3 regions of the Acidovorax sp. LjRoot66 genome follow, and region 2 is predicted to be linked to each of the others. Evidence: predicted binding sites of a transcription regulator. Region 2 holds the regulator's gene; each other region holds the start of a gene.
The links. The regulator sigma-54, encoded in region 2, starts transcription at its own class of promoters, with help from an activator protein. The targets are predictions, from matches to a motif close to TGGCANGNAANCTGCTTT.
Positions count from the first base shown of each region.

Region 1: ACSQ3Y_RS00780 (pilin) is a predicted target of sigma-54. The motif match lies at 4,553-4,570, and genes of this name have one in related genera.
Region 3: ACSQ3Y_RS03700 (ammonium transporter) is a predicted target of sigma-54. The motif match lies at 3,779-3,796, and genes of this name have one in related genera.

Region 1 is NZ_CAXUQU020000001.1:162,978-170,179, reverse strand. It holds gene ACSQ3Y_RS00800 (Stp1/IreP family PP2C-type Ser/Thr phosphatase) at 1-520, shown strand, start outside; gene ACSQ3Y_RS00795 (FHA domain-containing protein) at 561-1,217, shown strand; gene ACSQ3Y_RS00790 (CHASE2 domain-containing protein) at 1,294-3,555, shown strand; gene ACSQ3Y_RS00785 (3',5'-cyclic-nucleotide phosphodiesterase) at 3,621-4,412, shown strand; gene ACSQ3Y_RS00780 (pilin) at 4,637-5,176, shown strand; gene ACSQ3Y_RS00775 (TfpX/TfpZ family type IV pilin accessory protein) at 5,251-6,021, shown strand; partial or broken gene ACSQ3Y_RS00770 (IS30 family transposase) at 6,153-7,202, shown strand, end outside.
Region 2 is NZ_CAXUQU020000001.1:6,807,098-6,814,299, forward strand. It holds gene ACSQ3Y_RS31905 (THUMP domain-containing class I SAM-dependent RNA methyltransferase) at 1-630, opposite strand, end outside; gene ACSQ3Y_RS31910 (acyl-CoA thioesterase) at 655-1,107, opposite strand; gene ACSQ3Y_RS31915 (glutaredoxin domain-containing protein) at 1,305-1,796, shown strand; gene ACSQ3Y_RS31920 (hypothetical protein) at 1,830-2,378, shown strand; gene ACSQ3Y_RS31925 (VOC family protein) at 2,408-2,767, shown strand; gene ACSQ3Y_RS31930 (RNA polymerase factor sigma-54) at 2,768-4,369, opposite strand; gene lptB (LPS export ABC transporter ATP-binding protein) at 4,433-5,215, opposite strand; gene lptA (lipopolysaccharide transport periplasmic protein LptA) at 5,212-5,865, opposite strand; gene ACSQ3Y_RS31945 (thiol:disulfide interchange protein DsbA/DsbL) at 5,976-6,632, opposite strand; gene ACSQ3Y_RS31950 (SPOR domain-containing protein) at 6,707-7,202, opposite strand, start outside.
Region 3 is NZ_CAXUQU020000001.1:798,637-805,838, reverse strand. It holds gene ACSQ3Y_RS03715 (MlaE family ABC transporter permease) at 1-52, opposite strand, end outside; gene ACSQ3Y_RS03710 (GMC family oxidoreductase) at 331-2,004, shown strand; gene ACSQ3Y_RS03705 (hypothetical protein) at 2,015-2,338, opposite strand; gene ACSQ3Y_RS03700 (ammonium transporter) at 2,369-3,742, opposite strand; gene ACSQ3Y_RS03695 (sulfite exporter TauE/SafE family protein) at 4,099-4,857, shown strand; gene ACSQ3Y_RS03690 (ABC transporter substrate-binding protein) at 5,129-5,893, shown strand; gene ACSQ3Y_RS03685 (amino acid ABC transporter permease) at 5,925-6,707, shown strand; gene ACSQ3Y_RS03680 (amino acid ABC transporter ATP-binding protein) at 6,704-7,202, shown strand, end outside.

The sequences.
Region 1 (7,202 bases), 6.6 Mb from region 2:
GGGGGCGTCGCTTTCGAACCCGCAGTACGCCGGCATGGGGACCACGCTGGTGGCGGGCATCTTCCAGGGATCCCGGCTGATTCTTGGGCACATCGGCGATTCACGCTGCTACCGCCTGCGCGGCGGAGTGCTGCAGCAGATCACGCGTGACCACTCGTGGCTGCAGGAGCAGGTGGATGCCGGCATCCTCACGCCGCACCAGGCGGCGATCTCCTCGAACCGCAACCTGGTCACCCGCGCTCTGGGCGTGGAGCCCAATGTGCTCATGGAAGTCAATGAATTCCAGGTGGCGCCGCACGACCTGTTCCTGATGTGCTCGGACGGGCTCACGGACATGGTGTCCGATGCCGATCTGGCGGAGATGGTGCGTGCATCCCTCCCGCTGGAGGAAAAAACCACATTGCTTATTGATACCGCCAATGCACACGGCGGTCGTGATAACGTTAGCGTACTGCTGGTACAGGCCGGTGCGGGGGGCAAGAAGCGCAGCCTGATGTCCCGCCTGCTGGGTGCTGCATGACGGTGCCGGCCCATAACAAATCTCAAATCAGGAGTGGATCATGCCCAGAATGATCGTTTCGATTGACGGCGTCGTCATCAAGGAAGTTCAGTTGACCAAGGACCGCACCACCCTTGGACGCAGGCCGTACAACGATATCGTGATCGACAACCTGGCGGTGAGCGGCGAGCACGCGATCTTCCACATGGTCGGGAATGACGTCGAGATCGAGGACTTGGGCAGCACCAACGGCACCTACGTGAATGCCAAGGCCGTCAAGCGCCAGGAGCTGCGCAATGGCGATACGGTGGAAGTGGGCAAGTACAAGATCCGCTTCCTGCACGAGGCCGAGGGCGAGAATTTCGAGAAGACCATGATCTTCAAGCCCGGCATGGTGCCGCCGCTGGGCGCCGTATCGCGCCCGGCAGGGCTGCCGGGTGCCCCGCCACCCGCACCGATCACGGCGGTGATCAAGGTCATGTCCGGCGCAGCCGCAGGGCGCGAGGTCTCGCTGCTCAAGGTGGTGACCACCATTGGCAAGCCGGGCGTTGCCGTGGCCTCCATCACCAAGCGCCACCACGGCTTCGTGCTGGCGCATGTGGAAGGCCCGGACATGCCGCTGCTCAACGGCTCGGCCATCGGGCTGTCGCCGGTGCCGCTCAAGCACGGCGACAAGCTGGAGCTGGCCGGCACCGAGATGCAGTTCGAGCAGACCTGACGGGCGCGCTGTGCCGCTTGCCTGGCTCGGCCCCTTGTCCGCAAAGCGCCGGGCGCCACCGAGCTGAGCCATTCTGATGCGCCCCCGGACTGGCTCCTGGTTGGCGCGCCGCTGGCGCCGCATCGCCGTCACGCTGTTGCCACTGCTGTTCGCCCTGCTTCACGTGGGTGGGGTCCTGCACCTGCAGGTGCTCGAGCGGTTGGAAAACATCATCTACGACACCCGCCTGCGCGCCACCATGCCGGGCACGATGGACGAGCGCATCACCATCGTCGACATCGACGAGCGGAGCCTGGAACGCATCGGGCAGTGGCCCTGGGGCCGGGACAAGATGGCCCGCTTCGCACGCGAGCTGCTGGAGCGCCAACAGGTTTCCGTGCTCGGCTTTGACGTGGTCTTTGCCGAGCCTGACGGCAGTTCAGGACTGGCCAGCCTGCAGCGGCTGGCGCAGGGGCCGTTGCAAGGGAATTCCGGGTTTGCCGAACAATTGGCGCAGCTGTCGCCGCAGCTGGACTACGACGCCTTGTTTGCACAGTCGCTGCAGGGCCGGCCCGTGGTGCTGGGCTACTATTTCACGAGCGATCGGGACGGACAGGCCCGTGGAGTCCTGCCCGAACCTGCCCTGCCCCTGGAGCGGCTGCGCGGCAAGCCCCTGAGAGCCACGTCCTGGCAGGGCCATGGCAGCAATATCGGAGCGCTGGCACGGGCGGCGCCTGCAGCGGGCTTTTTCAATTCCATCACCGACCCCGACGGGGTTGTGCGCTCCCTGCCTCTGCTGGCTGAGTTCCAGGGCCGTTATTACGAATCGCTGGCCTTGGCGATGCTGCGTGTGGCGACGGGCGTGAGGGACTTGGACCCAGTCTATGCGTCGTCGGAATTCGATCACGACGTGTTGCAGGGCATCCTGCTGCGCCAAGGCCAGAGCTTGATCCGGTTGCCGGTCGATCCCAATCTGGCGACGCTGGTGCCCTACCGCGGCCCTGGTGACGTTACCGGTGGCTCGTTTCGCTATATCTCCGCCAGTGATGTGCTGGAGGGGCGCTTGCCGCAAGGCAGCCTGAAGGGCCAGTTGGTGCTGGTAGGGTCAACGGCGCCAGGCTTGGTCGATCTGCGTGTGACGCCCGTGGGGCGAACTTATCCCGGTGTGGAGACGCATGCCAATCTGCTGTCCGCCTTCCTGGACGGCGCGAATGTGCTCCAGCCAGACTACGCCACCGATTTCGATGTTCTGCAGCTCGTGGCAACGGGCCTGTTGCTGGCATTCTCATTGCCCTTGCTGACGGCAGGCTGGGCCGTTCTGCTCAGCGCGGGGGTGTTTGCTGGGCTGGTGGGGCTGAATCTCTGGCTGTACCAGTCGCATGGCCTGGTGATGCCTCTGGCGACCGCCCTGGTACTGGCACTGTCCGCTTTCACGCTGAACATGGTCTACGGGTACTTTGTGGAGAGCCGCTCCAAGCGGGAGCTCGCTGCCCTGTTCGGCACCTACGTGCCTCCAGAACTGGTGGACGAGATGCTCAAGGAGCCCGAACGCTACACCATGGATGCCGCCAACCAGGAACTGACTGTGATGTTCTGCGACATGCGTGGCTTCACTGCGCTGTCTGAACGCATGGAGCCCCTTCAACTGCAGGCCCTGCTCAATGGCGTGTTCAGCCGCCTGACCCAGATCATCCGTGGCCGCCGCCAGGGAACCATCGACAAGTACATGGGAGATTGCGTGATGGCCTTCTGGGGCGCACCCGTGGCCACCCCCGGGCACGCCGAATCGGCCGTGGCAGCGGCGCTGGACATGACCCGGGCGATCACCCAGCTCAACGAAGAGCACCGCAGCAAGGGCTTGCCGGAGATCGGCGTGGGCATCGGCCTGAACACCGGCACCATGTGCGTGGGGGACATGGGCTCGGACATCCGACGCAGCTACACGGTGATCGGCGACGCCGTCAACCTGGGCTCCCGTCTGGAAGGGCTGTCCAAGACCTACGGCGTGACCATGGTGGTCAGCGACACCACCCGTGCCATGGCCCCGGGATTCATCTGGCAGGAGCTGGACCGCGTGCGCGTCAAGGGCAAAGCCCAGGCCGTCACCATCTACACGCCCGTGGGCACGGCGGCCGAGCCGCTGTCGCCCGAGCGGGAGCAGCAACTGGCCCTGTGGCACCAGTTCCTCGCCACTTACCGGGCCCAGGAATGGGATGCATGTGCCCTGCTTTTGCAGAATTTGAAGGCGTTACAACCTGCGAGCATCCTGTATTCGCTGTATGCCGGTCGTATGGAGGCCCTGCGGGTGTTACCCTTCCAGCGGGACTGGGATGGTGCTACCCAATTCGATACCAAGTAGCCGGCAGACGCAAACGAACAACAGACAGCCAGAAGAGACAGACGGAACAAACAGGACTGCATGACATGAAGGTTCGCGTACTGGGGTGCTCCGGGGCCATTGCCAAAGATTGCCGGACCACCTCCTTCCTGGTCAACGACAACATCCTCATTGATGCAGGAACGGGGGTGGGCGACCTGGCGCTGGACGAAATGCGGCGCATCGATCATGTGTTCCTCACGCATTCGCACCTGGACCATATCGCTGCGCTGCCGTTGATGCTGGATGCGGTGTCGTCGCTGCGCAGCAGCCCGGTGCAGGTGCACGCGCTGCCCGGCACCATCGCCGCCCTGCAGGCCCATGTGTTCAACAACGTCATCTGGCCGGACTTCAGCAGCATTCCCACCTCCGACCAGCCGTTTCTGCAGTACCAGACGATCTCGGTAGGGGAGCGCCTGCAGGTGGAGGGCGTTCTCCTGGAGGTTATGCCGGCCGTGCATACGGTGCCCGCTGTGGGCTATGCGGTGGCCGGAACCACCGGCTGGTGGGTATTCAGCGGCGATACCGGCCGCAACCCCGACTTCTGGCAACGCGTCAATGCCATGCCCGTCACCATGCTGGTCATCGAAACCGCCTTCAGCAACCGCGAAACCGCCCTGGCCCAGCGCAGCCTGCACCTGTCACCCCACACCCTGGCCCAGGAACTGGCGCAACTGACGCCCGGCAAGCGCTGCCCCATCTACATCACCCATACCAAGCCGTCGGAGACCGACCTGATCATGGAGGAAATCCGCCGCTTCGACCAGAGTGCGGGGCTGCGGGGGGCCGCTCCGCATGACATTTATTGGCTCAAGGCAGGGGACGAGTTCGAGTTCTGACGAGTGTGTTGCAGGTTGTGACGTTTGTGATGTGACAAGAATGTCGTCCAGGGGTTCCAAGGGATGGCCAGGCAACACTTCGGGGACAATTGACCCATTTGGGGGAGGGGTTCAGACGCTGTGTAGTCAGCTTGGCGGGGTGGCACGGAACCTGCTCAGGGAAAAGTAGCCTGGAGAAATTTTCGACAGGTGTTCACTTGCAACCGACTCCCAGGAGAATTTATATGAAGCGTTTCATGCAAAAGGGCTTTACCCTTATCGAACTGATGATCGTTGTTGCGATTATCGGTATTTTGGCCGCTGTGGCACTTCCTGCCTACCAAGACTACACCGTGCGCACCCGCGTGACGGAAGGTTTGAACCTGGCTCAGGGTGCCAAGAACATGATTGCCACCGATGGCACCAGCACCGCAGAATTGGCTAATGTTGTTACCACTTGGAATGCTCAGAATGCTGGCACCGGTGCCAATTCCAAGTTTGTTAACAAGGTTTTGATTGGTGCAGGCGGTCCCATCACTATCACCTACAATCCCACCTCTACTGGTGTGGCTGCAGCGGCAAACACGCTGGTGGTTGCTCCATATGTTCGTTCTGCAGCAGCTGGTACTTCGATCACTCTGGCCGCAGCATTGACTGCTGGAACCAGTGGTGCTTTGGATTGGGCATGTGCGTCTACGACTCAAGTGTCTGCAACGAATGCCAAGATGGCGGGTGTTCCAGCAGGTACTCTGCTGGCAAAGTACGCTCCTGCTACCTGCCGTTGATCCGGTAGACTAGCCTCTCCGGAGGCTTTAAAGAAAGAGAGTGCTCCTGCACTCTTTTTTTTTGGAGAATGATAATGGCATTGGATTTGGATCGCTGGAGATTTGCCGCTCGAGTGGCCGGCTGGCATTTGGTAATGAGCGTATTGATTGTAGGTTCGGCTGCGGCACTCATCTTTTTCGGCTGGTATCCCGGACCCTTCCGTCAAATTTTCGATTTGCAAATCGTTGTTGGTATCTTGGTCATCGTAGATCTGGTATGTGGGCCGGCACTCAATTTTCTGCTCAGCAATCCTCGAAAAACCCGCATTGCATTGCGGATTGATTGGGTGACGATTGCAATCATACAGATGTCCGCATTGCTCTATGGTGTTTATTCAGTTTCTGAAGGACGTCCAGTTATGGTGGTATTTGAAATAGACAGATTTGTTGTGGTTACAGCGGCTGAAATAAATAGCCAAGATCTTGATGCCGCGCCGTTCGAATTTCAAAAATTGCCATCAATTGGTTTCAAATTGGCGGGAACTAGGTTGCCTAAAGATAATAATGAATTTATTATTAGCATTGAGCAGTCTCTTCAAGGGGTAGAGCCCAGTGCTCGACCCAATTGGTGGATCGCATATCAAGATGCGTTGCCTAAAATATCGCAGGCAGCAAAGCCGTTAGAAGAACTTTTGCAACGCAAGCCAACCACAAAGCATGCGTTGGAAATTGCAGTAATAAAAACGGGAAAAGAACTTGGCGAGCTACGATATCTGCCTTTGACCAGTCGTAAAAGTAAGGAGTGGATAGTATTACTGGATCGAACGGCTTATCCGGTAGGGTATGCTCCAGTCGATGGATTCTAATGGGAGTTAACCTATAATTGATTTGGCATTCCTTCTCAGCCAAAAGAAGAGCTGTTGGATTTGAGGTGGGCTCTATTACCGGGCGGATTCAAATCTGAAGTGCAACACCTGCCAACCTGTAAGGTCCGCAGATGCACAACTCCTCCCGTTTCAGCCACTACAGCCAGCTGCAGCCCGAAGACCGAGTCACCATTGCCAGCCTGAAGTAGCAGAATTTCAGCGTGCGGGCCATCGCAAGGCAACTGCTGCGCTCACCGGCCACCATCAGCCGGGAGCTGGTGCGCAACGGCCATCCATCGGGCCATCCATCGGACTATGGCAGCGTCAAGGCGCAGAGTCTTTGCCTGCAGCGCAGGCGCGCTGGTAGGCCCGCAGTCAAGCTGCACGCTGACTCCATCCTGTGGGCCCTGGTGGGCCATTTGCTGCGGCTTCACTGGTCGCCCGAGCAGATTGCCCTGACACTGGCACGCTTGCATCCCAAAGGCCATAAGCACCGAGTGTCACACGAGACCATCTACAACTGCATCTATGCCATGCCCGTGGGCGAGCTGCGCAAAGAACTGATCGCCACCTTGCGGCACGCCCACAACAAGCGCGTGCCGCGCAGCAAGGGCAAGGACCGCAGGGTCCAGATCCCGGACATGCTGAGCATCCATGTGCGTTCTCCAGAGATCGAAGACCGCCAGTACCCCGGGCACTGGGAAGGCGACTTGATCAAGGGCGAAGGCAATGCCAGTGCAGTAGGGACGTTGGTGGAGCGCACCAGCCGATTGGTCATGCTGGTCAAGCTCCCTGAGTTCAAGCCGGCCGGTGCTGCCAACGTCTTGCAGGGCTTCACGGACAAGCTGCTGGGCATGGCGCAGCCGATGAGACTGAGCATCACGTACGACCAGGGCAGGGAGATGAGCATGCACAAGAAGCTCAGCGAGCACACCGGCATAGCGGTGTACTTCTGCGACCCGCACAGCCCCTGGCAAAGGGGCTCCAACGAGAACATGAATGGCCTGGTGCGCCAGTACCTGCCCAAGGGGACCGCCCTGAGCATCTACAGCCAGCAGCAACTCGATGCGATAGCCGATGAGATCAACAACCGTCCCAGAAAGGCGCTGGGGGTACGATCATCGTTGGCCGTGTACCGCGAGTTGCTGATCAACAACCCGCAGCACTCCACTCTTGTTCAT
Region 2 (7,202 bases):
GCCGCTGCCGCAGCAGGGGTCGTACAGCGGCACGGGCGCATCACCGAGCGGGTCCCAGCCGCTGGCGGCGATCATGGCGGCGGCCAGGGTTTCCTTGAGCGGGGCGTCGCCCTTGTCCTCGCGCCAGCCGCGCTTGAACAGCGGCTCGCCCGAGGTGTCGATGTAGACCGTGGCCTCTTCGGTGGTCAGGTGCAGGTGGATGCGCACGTCGGGCCACTGCGTGTTCACGTCGGGGCGCACGCCGGACTTGGCGCGAAAACGGTCGGCCACCGCGTCCTTCACGCGCAGGCCGGCAAAGTTCAGGCTCTGCAGCGGGCTGTGCTGGGCCGTGACCTCGACCTTGAAGGTCTGGCGCGTGGTGAACCAGATTTCCCAGGCCACCTCGCTGGCGATGCCGTAGAGGTCGTTCTCGGAGCGGTAGGGCCGGTGCGCCAGTTGCACCAGCACGCGCTGCGCTAGCCGGCTGTGCAGGTTGAGCAGCAGCGCCTGGCGCCACGAGGCGCGCAGCAGCACGCCGCCCCGGCCCATGAGCAGGTCCTGGCCCGTGAGGCCGGTGATGGCGTGCACCTCGTCGGCGAGGTAGCCCTCGACACCGGCGGCGCAGGGAAGAAAGAGTTGGAGTTGGTTCATGGCACTGGGCGACAGGATACGCGCTTAAACGCCGACTGCGTCGGTCGCTGCGCGCGCCAGCAGCAGCTGGCGGATGGATTCAGGGATGGGTGCCACCTTGCGGTCGCTGCGGCCGATGAAGACGATGCCGACCTTGCCGCGCGCCACTTCCCGGCCGGTGGTCTTCTCCGTCATCCGAAAGACGAGGTCGAAGCCGTAGCGGTTGAGGTCCTCGGGCGCCATCTCCACGCACATGGTCTCGCCATGGAAGCCTTCGGACTTGTACTGGGCCACGATGTCGCCCACCACGGTGGACAGGCCGCCCACATCCGCCTCGGGGTAGCCGAGCGACTGGAAGAAGCGCACACGCGCCTCGGACACCAGGCTCAGCAGTTGCGCATTGTCCAGGTGCCCGCCCTGATTGACGTGGCTGATGTAGATCTGCAGCTCGGTGGCAAAGCCGAAGTGCGTGGGGAGGTCGAAAACAATGCGGGCCATGGGGCAGGGAAACGGAGGGTCGAAAAAAGACAGCGAAACGGGGGCAGGACGCCCCCGAAAAAGCCCGCAACGGGCATCGAAAAGCTGCATGCCGGACGGCAAGGATGGCCCATACGGGTGAGGCCTTGCCCCAGCGGGCCTCGGGGCGGCAGAAGTCTCTTATGCTCCCGGAATAGCCGATTTTACCCGGAGCCCCCATGCACACCCTGCGCTGCACCCTGACCCTCGCCCTGATTGCGGCCGCGCTCACGGGCACGGCGCATGCCCAGACGCTCTACAAATCCGTGGATGCGCGCGGAAAAGTCGTCTACAGCGACCAGCCGCCCACGTCGGGTGCGGTGCAAAAGACCCTGAAGCTCGAGAGCCTGCCCGTCAGCGTGGTCCCGGGCAACCCGCTGCCGCCCGCCGCCCCCGGCCAGGCTGCCACTGGCACCCAGACGGCCGCCGCCCAGCCCCGGGGCGAGGTCACGCTCTACATGGCCACCTGGTGCGGCTACTGCAAGGCGGCCAAGGCCTACCTGGGAGGCAAGGGCATCGCGTACCGGGAGTTCGACGTGGACACGCCCACCGGCAAGGCCGCCTTTGCGCAGCTCGGGGCCCGTGGCGTGCCGGTGCTGCTCACCAATGGCCAGCGGGTGGCGGGCTTCAGCACGCAGTCGTATGACGCCGTCTTCACCAGCCGCAAGTAAGCCACCACCTCACTCACTCCGTTCCACCGCTCCATGCTCCGCACTGCCCTCACGCTGCTCACCTTCGCCCTGTGCCTGCCCGTTCTTGCCGAAGAACTGCGCGTTCCGCTGCCCGGGCGCGACGACCTCGTCATCGACCTGCCCGCCCAATGGCGCGCCCAGGTGCGCCGCCCCCATGCCGAGCTACCGCCCTCGGTCGCCATCAGCGGTCCCGATGCCACGGCCCTGCAGATGATCCTCACGCCCATCTGGCCCGCAGGCAGCTCCGCCAAGGCCCCCACGGCCGATGAGCTGCGGGCGCAGGTCCAGTCGGGCGCGACCCAGGCCAAGCCCAGGGCCGTCGAAGCCGAGCTGCCGCTCAAGGACCTGAGCGCCTCGGGCAAGACGGGCTACTACTTTTCGGCCACCGACCGCGCCCCCGAGCCGGGCGGCTACAAGCACCTGACCCAGGGCGTGCTGGGCATGAACGAACTGCGCGTGGCCTTCACCGTGCTGGCCAATGGCCAGTCGCAGGAGCCGACCGCACAGGCGCTGGAGCTGCTGCGCTCGCTGCGGCGCGCACCGGCCTCGAAGTCGCCTTGATGGCGGATGGCCCACCCACCATGCACCCCATGCTCGGCACCATCATGGTCTACGCGCGCGACATGCAGCGCAGCGCTGCGTTCTACGGCACGCATTTCGGCCTGCAGACCACGGGAGAGGTGGTGGAGGGCCTGATCGAACTCAAGGCCCCGGACGGCGGCGCCAGCATCCTCATCCACCAGGCGGCCAAGAGCGTGAAGCTCGGCCAGGCCGGGGTGAAGCTGTGCTTTCATGTGCACGACGTGGAGGCCTTCAAGGCCAATGCGCTGACGCAGGGCCTGGCATTCGGCAGCACGCACCAGGCCAATGGCTATGCGTTTGCCAATGTGAAGGACCCGGACGGCAACGCCGTCAGCATCTCCAGCCGGGCGTTCAGAACAGCGGCCTGATCAGAGCGCCTTGCGCAGGTTGGCTGGCGCGATCCGGAGCGCCTCGCGGTACTTGGCCACGGTGCGGCGCGCGCACTCGATGCCCTGCTCCTTGAGCATCTCGGCGATCTGGCTGTCCGACAGCGGCTTGGCGGGGCTTTCGGCCGCCACGAACTGCTTGATGAGGGCGCGCACGGCCGTGCTCGATGCGTTGCCGCCGGTCTCGGTGCCCAGGCCCGAGCCGAAGAAGTACTTGAGCTCGTAGGTGCCGATGGGCGTGGACATGTACTTGGCCGTGGTCACGCGGCTGATGGTGGACTCGTGCAAACCCAGCTCATCGGCGATGTCGCGCAGCACCAGCGGGCGCATGGCCAGCTCGCCATGGGTGAAGAAGCTCTTTTGCCGCTCGACGATGGCCCGCGAGACGCGCAGGATGGTGTCAAAGCGCTGCTGGATGTTCTTGATGAACCAGCGCGCCTCCTGCAACCGCTGCTGCATGGCCTGGTGGCCCTCGCCGCCCTTGTGGCCGCGCAGGGCACCGGCATAGATGTCGTGCACGCGCAGGCGCGGCATCACGTCGGGGTTCAGGGCCACGATGAAGTTGTGCTGGCCATCTCGGCCATTCGCCCGCCCGGCCTTGCGCACGATGACGTCGGGCACGATGATGTTGCGCTCCACGTCCACGAACTTGCGCCCGGGGCGAGGCTCCAGCCGCGCGATCAGGGCCATGGCGGCGCGCGTGCGCTCCTCGCCATCGCCACACAGCTGCGTGAGGCGGCGGATGTCGCGGCGCGCCAGCATCTCCAGCGGCTGCTGGCACACACGCAACGCGGTCTGCACGGTGTCGGGGTCGATTTCGCTGTCTTCATCGGCGGCCAGCGCGGTAAGCTGCAGCGTGAGGCATTCACCCAGGCCACGTGCACCCACGCCCACAGGCTCCAGGCTCTGCAGCAGGCGCAGGGCGACGGTGAAGCGGTGCACCAGCTCCTCGATCTGCTCCAGGTCGTCGGGGCCGGCCAGGCCCACGGCCAGCTCTTCCAGCGGGTCTTCGAGGTAGCCGTCGTCGTTGAGCGATTCGATCAAAAAGCGCAGGGCGGCCCGGTCCACCTCGGACAGGCGCAGCGACAGGGCCTGGCGGTGTAAAAACGCGGTGAGCGATTCGTGCGTACGCGCCAGTTCGGTGGCATCGGCCTCGTCGCCTTCGGAATCATTGCGGTTGCGGGCCGGCGCATCGCCGCCCCACTCGGCATCGTTGGGGGACACGTCCACGGTGCCATCGCCACTCCAGTCGGGCTCGTCGCCCGCACTGCTGCCCACTTCCGCATCGCCCTGCGGGCTGTCGGCCGAGGTCTCGGTCGACGTGCTGGTGCCCGGGGCGCTGGAATAGACCGCGTCGTCGGAACTGTAATCGTCTGGCTGCACCGGCGCATCGGCCGTTTCCACGCCGAACTCCTCGCGCGGCGCCTCGTCGGCATTGCGTTCGAGAAAGGGGTTTTCGTCGAGCATCTGCTCGACCTCCTGCCCCAGCTCCAGCGTGGACAGCTGCAGCAGCCGGATGGACTGCTGCAATTGCGGCGTGAGCGCCAGGTGCTGCGATACGCGCAGTGACAGGCCGGGCTTCATCGCACAGCCCCCCGGGGCTGCCGCAAAGGCAGGTGCATGGCGAACGGGTGGTCCATCGGTCTGCTACATGCGGAAGTGTTCACCCAGGTACACCCGGCGCACTTCGGCGTTGTCGACGATTTCGGAGGGGGTTCCCTGGGCCAGCACATGGCCATCGCTGATGATGAAGGCGTGGTCGCAGATGCCCAGCGTCTCGCGCACGTTGTGGTCGGTGATGAGCACGCCGATGCCGCGCGCCTTGAGGAAGCCGATGATGCGCTGGATCTCGATCACGGCGATGGGGTCGATGCCGGCAAAGGGCTCGTCCAGCAGGATGAAGCGCGGCTGCGTGGCCAGCGCGCGGGCGATCTCCACGCGGCGGCGCTCGCCGCCGGACAGGGCCAGCGCGGGCGAGGCGCGCAGGTGCTCCACGCGCAGTTCCGTGAGCAGCGCGGTCAGGCGCTCTTCGATGGCCTGGCGCGGCAGCGGCTGGCCGTCCTCGCCGCGCTGCAATTCGAGCACGGCGCGCACGTTCTCCTCGACCGTGAGCTTGCGGAAGATCGAGGCTTCCTGCGGCAGGTAGGACAGCCCCAGGCGCGAACGGCGGTGGATGGGCATGTGGGCCACCGAGTGGCCGTCGATGCGGATGTCGCCGGCATCGCTGCGCACCAGGCCCACGATCATGTAGAACGAGGTGGTCTTGCCCGCGCCGTTGGGGCCGAGCAGCCCGACGACCTCGCCCTTTTGCACGACCAGCGATACGTCCTTGACGACCTTGCGGCTGCCATAGGATTTTTCGAGGTGGTGCACCTCCAGCCGGCTGTCCGCCGGGGAATCGGCGGCGGTACTCACGTGCTGCCCACTCACTTGGCGCCGCCGCTCAGGGTGCTGCTGGGGCGCAAGGGGGTGCCCGATGCCGCTGCGGCAGGGGCGGCCGCGCTGGCGGGTGTTTCCTTGGGCGACAGGATGGCGCGCACGCGGCCACCGGGCGCCGGGGTGTCGCCCGCCGCATTGGTGCTGCCGCGCGGCTTGGCGTCCACGGTGAACACGTCGGTCAGGTTGTTGTAGACGATGACCTGCCCGGTGATCTCGTCGGTCAGCGTGGATTCGCGGTAGCGCCGCAGCTCGGCGCGGGTGATGAACTTCACGTTGTCGGCCCGGCCGTCGTACTCGATGACCTCGCTCTCGCCTTCGATGAACTCGTCGGGCGCGCCCGCCAGCGTGTCGCGCTTCTGGCGAAAGAAGGCGCGCTTGCCCGGCTCGGCCGTGACCACGCCGAACTGGTAGCCGTCCGCGTCCTGGCGCACGTCCAGGCGCGCGCCACGCAGCACGATGGTGCCCTTGGTCATGACCACGCGGCCGGTGAACACGCTGGTCTGCTTGAGCTCATCGTGGCGCAGTGCGTCGGCCTCGATGTTCATGGGCTTGTTGCGGTCGGCCTTTTCGGCGTGGGCCGCCGTCTGGACCATGGCCAGGGCCGAGAGGAGGAGTAGGGTCGGGAGGATGCGGTAGTTCATAGGGCACGAATCTTGCAGATCATTGTAGCCACCCGTGGCGACATGCCATGAAAAAAGCCCGCATCCGCGGGCTTTTGGTACACACAGGCGCCAGTCCTGCCAAGAAATGGTCAGCCTTTGCGGACCGCGCCCACCAGATGCTCTACCACCTGCAGCACGACAGGCATGCTGCCGGCCATGGTGCCATCGGTGTAGAAGCGGCCGGCCACACCCATCGAGGGCACGCCTTCCACACCGTACGCATCCTGCAGCTGCGACGCGCGGCGCACCTGGTTGGAGACGGTGAACGAGCTGTAGATTTCCTTGAACTTGGCCACGTCCACGCCCTGCGTGGCGATCCAGGCCATGATTTCATCGTCCTTGGCGAGCTTGGCCTTCTCCACGTGGATGGCACGGAAGACTTTGGCATGCAGCGCATCGAGCTTGCCCATGCCTTCGAGCGTGAAATACAGCTTTTGCTGTGGCACGAAGCTGGGATTGAACGCCACCGGGATGCGGCGGATGCTCAGGTCCTTGGGGGCTGCCTTGACCCATGCGTCGAGCGTGGGCTCGAAGGCATTGCAGTGGGGGCAGCTGTACCAGAAGAATTCGATCACATCGACCTTGCCCGCCGGCGCGTCGGGCGTGACAGGCTTGTCGAGCTTGCGGTAGTCCTTGCCCTCCTTGAACTGGCGCGGTTGCGCCAGCGCGGGGGCGGCCACGGGCAGGGTCAGGGCGGATGCGGCCACTGCGGAAGCGGCAGACAGGGAAAACTCGCGGCGTTTCATGAAAGTGGCACTCCTTGGTCTGGTATTGGGGTGTGTGAGCCACGCCCCCGGAAAAAGTTCAGGCAGGCATGCCCTCAGCGCTGCACCCGCACCAAGGCGGACTCGACGCCCGTGGTGTCGAGCTTGTCCTTGAGCTGGGCGGCGTCATCTCGCTTGGTGAACGGGCCGACGCGCACGCGGAACACGGTGCGGCCATTCTGCTCGCGCTCGCTCACGCGGGCCTCCCAGCCCAGCATGGCCAGCTTGGCGCGCTGCGCATCGGCATCGGCCTGGGTGCGGAAGGCACCGGCCTGCACGAAGTAGTCGAAGGGGTCGGCACTGTTGCCGGGCGCCGCAGCGGCCTTGGCAGCGGCCAGATCCCCCAACGGGTCGGCACTGCCGGGCTTGGTGGCTGCGGCGGCAGGCTTGGCCGACGAGGCGGCGGCACGCGGGTCCGCTGCTGCCACGGCAGGTGCCGAGGCAGCAGGCGCAGGCGCCGGTGCCACCCCTGCCGTGGCGGGAGCCGACGCTGCGGCCGCAGGAGGCCGCGCGGGGTTCTTGCCATACAGCGGCGAGTTCGGGTCCCAGTTC
Region 3 (7,202 bases), 6.0 Mb from region 2:
CCGGGCCTTCGGAGGTGTCGGTGCGGGCAATGCGCGGAGCAAGGTCGGTCATGAAACGGGCGGCGCAAGCCACCAGCAAGGAGGTAGGGGAAGCATGGTAGCGGAGCCCATGGCCGGCAGGTAGGACAAGCCCTTGCGTGCAAGCACGACACGGGCCCGAATGCTTGCAATTATTATCAAATTGCGTGCAGTCACAACCGCTGCAAGCCACACCAGCTACAAACTTGCTAGCAAGCCGCGTTTACCCCCTCGACACCACCAGCGCGGTCCGCACAATGGCGCCGACCCTTCCGATCAACCCGCGACACCTCTTGCAACACCGTTATTCCCATGAGCGACACCACGTTTGACCACATCATCATCGGCGGCGGCACAGCGGGCGCCCTGCTGTGCAACCGCCTGAGCGCCGATGGCCGCCGCCGCGTGTTGCTCATCGAAGCGGGTCGCAAGGATGATTACCACTGGATACACATTCCCGTAGGCTATCTGTATTGCATTGGCAACCCGCGCACCGACTGGCTCTACAACACCGAGCCCGACGCGGGCCTGAACGGCCGCACCCTGCGATATCCGCGCGGCAAGACACTGGGGGGTTGCAGCAGCATCAACGGCATGATCTACATGCGCGGCCAGGCACGCGACTACGACCAGTGGGCCGAGCTGACCGGTGACGCCAGTTGGCGCTGGGACAACGCCCTGCCCCACTTTCGCCGCCACGAGGACCACTGGCGCCTGGACCAGCCCGGCGACGTGAGTGAAAACTTCAAGCGCCTGCACGGCAACAAGGCCACCGGCAGCACCGGCGAGTGGCGCGTGGAGAAGCAGCGCCTGCGCTGGGATGTGCTGGACGCCTTTTCCAAGGCTGCGCAGCAGGCCGGCATTCCGGCCACCGAGGATTTCAATGGCGGCGACAACGAGGGCGTGGGCTACTTCGAGGTCAACCAGAAGAGCGGCTGGCGCTGGAACACGGCCAAGGCCTTTCTGCGGCCGACCTGCTACGGCCGGCCCAACTTCGAGATGTGGACCAACGCGCAGGCCACCCAGTTGATCCTCGAAATCCAGCCGGACGGCACACGCCGCTGCACCGGCGTGAAGGTCTGGGACGGGCACGAGATGGTGACAGCCCACGCCACCGGAGAGGTGATCCTGAGCGCGGGAGCCATCAACTCGCCCCAATTGCTGCAGCTGTCGGGCATCGGCCCGGCCGCCCTGCTCCGGCAGCACGGCATCGACGTGGTGCACGACCTGCCGGGCGTGGGCGCCAACCTGCAGGACCACCTGCAGATCCGCGCGGTGTTCAAGGTCAATGGCGTGCCCACGCTCAACACCATGGCCAACTCGCTTTGGGGCAAGGCCAAGATCGGCATGGAATACGCGATGAAGCGCAGTGGCCCGATGAGCATGGCACCCTCGCAACTCGGCGCCTTCACGCGCAGCGATCCCAGCCAGCCCTGGCCCAACATCGAGTACCACGTGCAGCCCCTGTCGCTCGACGCCTTCGGCGAGCCCCTGCACAGCTTCCCGGCCTTCACGGCCAGCGTCTGCAACCTCAACCCCACGAGCCGGGGCACGGTACAGATCAAGAGCGCGGACTTCAAGGCCGCGCCGGCCATTGCGCCCAACTACCTGAGCACCCCCGAAGACCGGCAGGTGGCGGCCGACAGCCTGCGCGTCACGCGCCGCATCGTCGCCCAGCCCGCCCTGGCCGCCTACCAGCCCGAGGAGTGGAAGCCCGGCGTGCAGTTTGAAAGCGATGAGGACCTGGCGCGTCTGGCGGGCGACATAGCCACCACCATCTTCCACCCCGTGGGCACGACGCGCATGGGCCGCGCAGATGACCCGATGGCGGTGCTTGATTCGCAACTGCGCGTGCGTGGCATTGCCGGCCTGCGCGTGGTGGATGCGGGCGCCATGCCCACCATCACCAGTGGCAACACCAACTCACCCACGCTGATGCTGGCCGAAAAGGCAGCCGAATGGATCCTGGCCGCGCAGAAGGCGTGAGCTTTCAAGTTCAGCGGATGCCACCGACATAGCGGGGCACTTCGACCACCGGTGCAGGCGCCAGGCGCTGGCGCACCGCCTGGCCGGCGGTCTCCAGCAAGGGACGCCGTTGTGGCGCAGGGGCCGGTTCGTGCACGGCGCGGTCGAGCCGTTCGGCCCATTCGGCAAGTTCGGGCACGCCGTCTTCGACCGCGTGCTGGCGCGCGAAGCGCACGATCTCCATCGCGTACTCTGCGTTGGCTGCCATCCACTCGGTGTCGGTCACCCGGCCGGTCTTGCGGCGCAGCAGCACGTGCAGGTGCGCTGCGATGGCGAGTTTGTCGCTGTCCTGCATGATGGTGAACTCCTCAGAACATTGGGAGACCTACTGACCCAGGCGTTCCCGGTGCTGTGCAATATCCAGGCCCACTTGCTCGCTTTGCTCGTCCACGCGCAGGCCGAGCACGAGGTTGGTGATCCACAGCAGCAGTGCCGTGCCCACCAGGCTGAACAGCATCACGGCCCCCACGCCGATGGCCTGGGTCCAGAGGCTGCCCGCGACACCACCGACCGTGCGGCTGGCCAGCACGCCCGTGAGCAGCGAACCCACGATGCCGCCGATGCCATGCACCCCGAACACGTCCAGCGAATCGTCGGCTCGCAGCAGGCGCTTGAGCCCCGTCGCGCCCCAGTAGCAGGCCAGGCCCGCCACCAGCCCGATGACAACGGCCGAGCGCAGGGTGACGAAACCGGCAGCCGGCGTGATGGCCACCAACCCGGCCACCAGGCCCGAGCACAGGCCCAGCAAGGAGGGACGACCGCGCATGACCGCCTCGCCCAGCATCCAGGACAGCGCGCCCGCGGCAGCGGCCACATGGGTTACGGCCATGGCCAGCCCCGCCCGGCCATCGGCCGCCACGGCCGAGCCCGCGTTGAAGCCGAACCAGCCCACCCAGAGCATGCCCGCGCCCACCATGGTCAGCGCCAGGCTGTAGGGTTCGAAGGGTTCGCGCCCATAGCCGCTGCGCCGCCCCAGGAACCAGGCGCACACCAGGCCGGCCACGCCGGCATTCACATGCACCACGGAGCCCCCGGCAAAGTCGAGCGCCCCCATCTGCGCCAGCCAGCCGCCCGGCTCCCAGACCCAGTGCGCCACGGGCGCGTAGATGAACACCGTCCACAGGCTGATGAACAGCAGCATCGCGGAAAAGCGCATGCGCTCGACGACGGCCCCCACCAGCAGCGCCGCCGTGATGATGGCAAAGGTCAGCTGGAACATGGCGTAGACCGATTCGGGGATGGCCGGTGCCACATGGCTCACCGACAGCTTGCCCGCGGCCAGCTGGAAGTCGAACCCGGCAAATGCCATGCGCTCGGTACCGCCCAGCCAGGCGCTGCCCGGCGTGAACGCCCACGAGTAGCCGATGGCAAACCACAGCAGGCTCACCAGCGCGGCAATGGCGACCACGCTGGCCATGGTGTTGAGTACGTTCTTGCGGCGCACCATGCCCGCGTAGAACAGGGCGATGCCCGGCAGCGTCATGAGCAGCACCAGCGCCGTCGAGGTCATCATCCAGGCGGTGTCCGCGGCATTGATGGACTCCTTGGCCACCAGGCCGGGGCGCGTCAAGGGAGCGGGTGCCGGTGCGGCTGCCGTTGCGGCGGCCTCGGGGGCGGGCGCCTGCGCCCAGACCGTTGCGGTGCAAAGCCCGAGGCACAAGGCCACGACCGTGACGAACCCATGGATGACTGCCCGCATGTGGAAGCTCCCTTTTCGCAATTTGTTACAAGACACAGTGCACAAGGCATGCCAAGCAAAAAATCGCATTTGGGGCATCCAGGGCGTCTTTCGGCCCGATTCGCCCCCCAAAAGGGGGCGGGAAACCCCCAATGCACCAAGCGGGTGCCGCCGTTACAGTACCGTCACTCGAAAGCGCGCCCTGGTGTGCTGGACGAGGGGCCGAGGAGACATCCCTACAAGCAACAACCCAATAAAGCACCCAACGAGGTGCACCCCCTTTTCAGGCGCTGGCAATCCCAGCGCCTTTTTTCTTTCCGCTCGGGGAATGCCTTCGCTACCAAAACCGTAGCTGGGTGGGTGCGAAAATCAGGGGGATGGAATGGATTTTCATCACCCTCGCCTCGCTGCTGGCAGGCTTTGTGGACGCGATTGTGGGCGGCGGCGGCCTGGTGATGGTGCCGGCGCTGTTCGCCGCGTTTCCCGTGGCACCTCCTGCCACGCTGCTGGGCACCAACAAGGCGGCGGGCGTCTGGGGTACGGCCATGGCCACCTGGCAGTACAGCCGCCGCGTGCAACTGCGCTGGAGCTCCCTGCTGCCGGCCGCAGCCGCCGGGTTTGCCGGCTCGTTCGCAGGGGCCTGGGCCGTCACGGTCATCTCGCCCGAGTTCCTGCGCCGGCTGCTCCCCCTGGTGCTGCTGGGCGTGCTGGCCTACACGCTGGCCAGGAAGGACATGGGGCGCCACCACACGCCGCGCTTCGCCGGGCGCGCTGAAATAGCGGCCGCCAGCCTGATCGGTCTGGCCATCGGCTTCTATGACGGTTTCTTCGGGCCGGGCACGGGCAGCTTCTTCGTGTTCCTGTTCGTGCGGCTGCTCGGGTACGACTTCCTCAATGCCTCGGCGTCGGCCAAGCTGCTCAACACGGCCACCAACGTGGCGGCCATCGCCCTGTTTGCCGCCAAGGGCCATGTCTGGTGGCATTTTGCGGTGACGCTGGCCGTGGCCAATGTGGTGGGCAGCCTGATCGGCACGCACATGGCGCTCAAGCACGGCACGGGCTTCGTGCGCGGCATCTTCATCGTGGTGGTGGGGGCGCTGATCCTCAAGACAGGCTACGACGCCTTTCTGCGCTGAGCGCGCGCTGCAAAGGGCGCCCGCGCGACTACCAGCACTTGGAAAAGTTCGGGAGCCTTCTCTAAAACCTGTTGTGAATTGGCCTACAACCGGCTTTTGTAGGGCGCCCCCTGTGGCGGCAGAAAAAGACCCATCCTTATAATTGGTGACTATTTCGTGACGCCAGCCATCGCAATCCGCGATGGCTGCGGACGCATTTCCCGAGCCTCCGGCCTGCCTACCCGCATGCCGGATTTTTTGTACCTGAAATACCCCGGACAGGACCCATCCCATGCAATTGTTCAAGGCTGTAGCCACCGCCCTCGCGCTCTGCGCCGCCTTCTCCGCCCAGGCCCGGACCCTGGACGAGGTGAAGAAGGACGGCAAGATCCTCATCGCGACCGAAGGACAGTTCGCTCCCTTCAACTTCTTCAGCGGCACCACGCTCACCGGCTTCGAAGTGGAGACGGCCGAGCTCGTGGCCAAGAAGATGGGCCTCACGATCCAGTGGAAGACCCTGGGCTTCGACGCCCTGCTCACAGGCCTGCGCCAGGACCGCTGGGACCTGGTGATCGCCTCCCACGGCATCACCGAAGAGCGCGCCAAGGCCGTGACCTTCACCGAGCCCCACTACTGCTCGGGCGGCATGATCATCGCCATGGACCCGGCCATCAAGAGCGCCAAGGACCTGGCCGGCAAGGTGGTGGCCGTGCAGACCGGCACCAGCTACCTGGAGAACGTGCAGAAGGTCTCGTCGATCAAGGAAATGAAGAACTTCCCCACCGACGTGGATGCCCGCAGCGCGCTGAACTCGCGCCGCGTGGACGCCTGGGTGACCGACCGCTTCGTGGCCAAGGCTGTGGCCGAGAAGAACCCCGGCGCCGGCTTCAAGCTCGGCGACATGCTGTTCATCGAGCGCATCGCCGCCGCCGTTGCCAAGGGCAACAGCTCGCTGGCCGGCGGCTGGAACAAGGCGCTGGCCGAAGTGATGGCCGACGGCAGCTATGCCGCACTGTCCAAGAAGTACTTCAACGAAGACGTTCGCTGCACCAACTGAGCAAGCCCGCTTGTAATCACCAGGGGTTTTCATGCTCACTGCCCTTTGGCCCGAGCGCTGGTCTCGCCAGCAGCGCAGCAACGCCACGCTCGTCTCGGCCGTCGTCCTGATGGTCCTGGCGCTGGCGCTGCTGGGCCGGTTGCTCTCTTTCCTGCCCGAGCCCATCGGCCCCAACGCCCAGGCGTTTTCTGACGGCGCACGCACCACGCTGTGGCTCACCCTGGTGAGCGGCAGTGTGGGCCTGGTGCTGGGCACCGGCGCAGCCCTGGCCCGCACCTCGCGCCTGACGGCCGTGCGCTGGGTGGCCGGCTTCTACATCTGGGTCATCCGCGGCACGCCGCTCTTGGTGCAGATCCTGTTCGTCTACTTTGCGCTGCCGGTGCTGGTGCCGGGCCTGAACCTGCCCGACTTCGCGGCCGCCGTGCTGGCCCTGGGCCTGAACGTGGGGGCCTACAACGCCGAGGCCATCCGCGCCGGGCTGCTGGCGGTACCGCGCGGCCAGACCGAAGCCGCCAAGGCCCTGGGCCTGGGCCGCTTGCATGTTTTCCTGGACGTGGTGTTCCCGCAGGCCTTCAAGATCTCGCTGCCGCCGCTGGTGAGCAACTTCGTGGCACTGCTCAAGGATTCGTCGCTGGCCTATGCCATCGGCGTGGTGGAACTGACCAACGTGGGCAATCGCATCCAGTCGGCCACTTTCCAGCCCATCGCCACCCTTTCCACCGTGGCCATCACCTACCTGCTGCTGACCACCCTGGTCACGCAGATCTCGAACGCCGTGGAATACCGCTTCGACGTGGAAGGCCGCAACCAATGAGCCGGCCCACGCCCTTCATCGTGGTGGACCGCGTCTGCAAGTCTTTTGGCACCCACCAGGTGCTGCGCGACGTGTCCACCGTGTTCAACACCGGCGAGGTCACCGTGATCATCGGGGCCTCGGGCTCGGGCAAGAGCACGCTGCTGCGCGCCATCAACCGGCTAGAGCCCCACGACTCGGGCCGCATCACCATCGACCGGGTGGAAGTGACCGATGACATGGCCACGCTGCAGCGCCAGCGCAGCGAGGTCGGCATGGTGTTCCAGCAGTTCAACCTGTTCGGCCACATGAGCGTGCTGGACAACGTGACGCTGGCCCCCCGGCGCATACGCAACACGCCGCGCGCCCAGGCCAACGAACAGGCCATGGCCCTGCTGCGCCGCGTGGGCATGCAGGACCATGCCCACAAATACCCGTGGCAGCTGTCGGGCGGCCAGCAGCAGCGGGTGGCCATTGCGCGGGCGCTGGCCATGCAGCCCAAGGTGATGCTGTTCG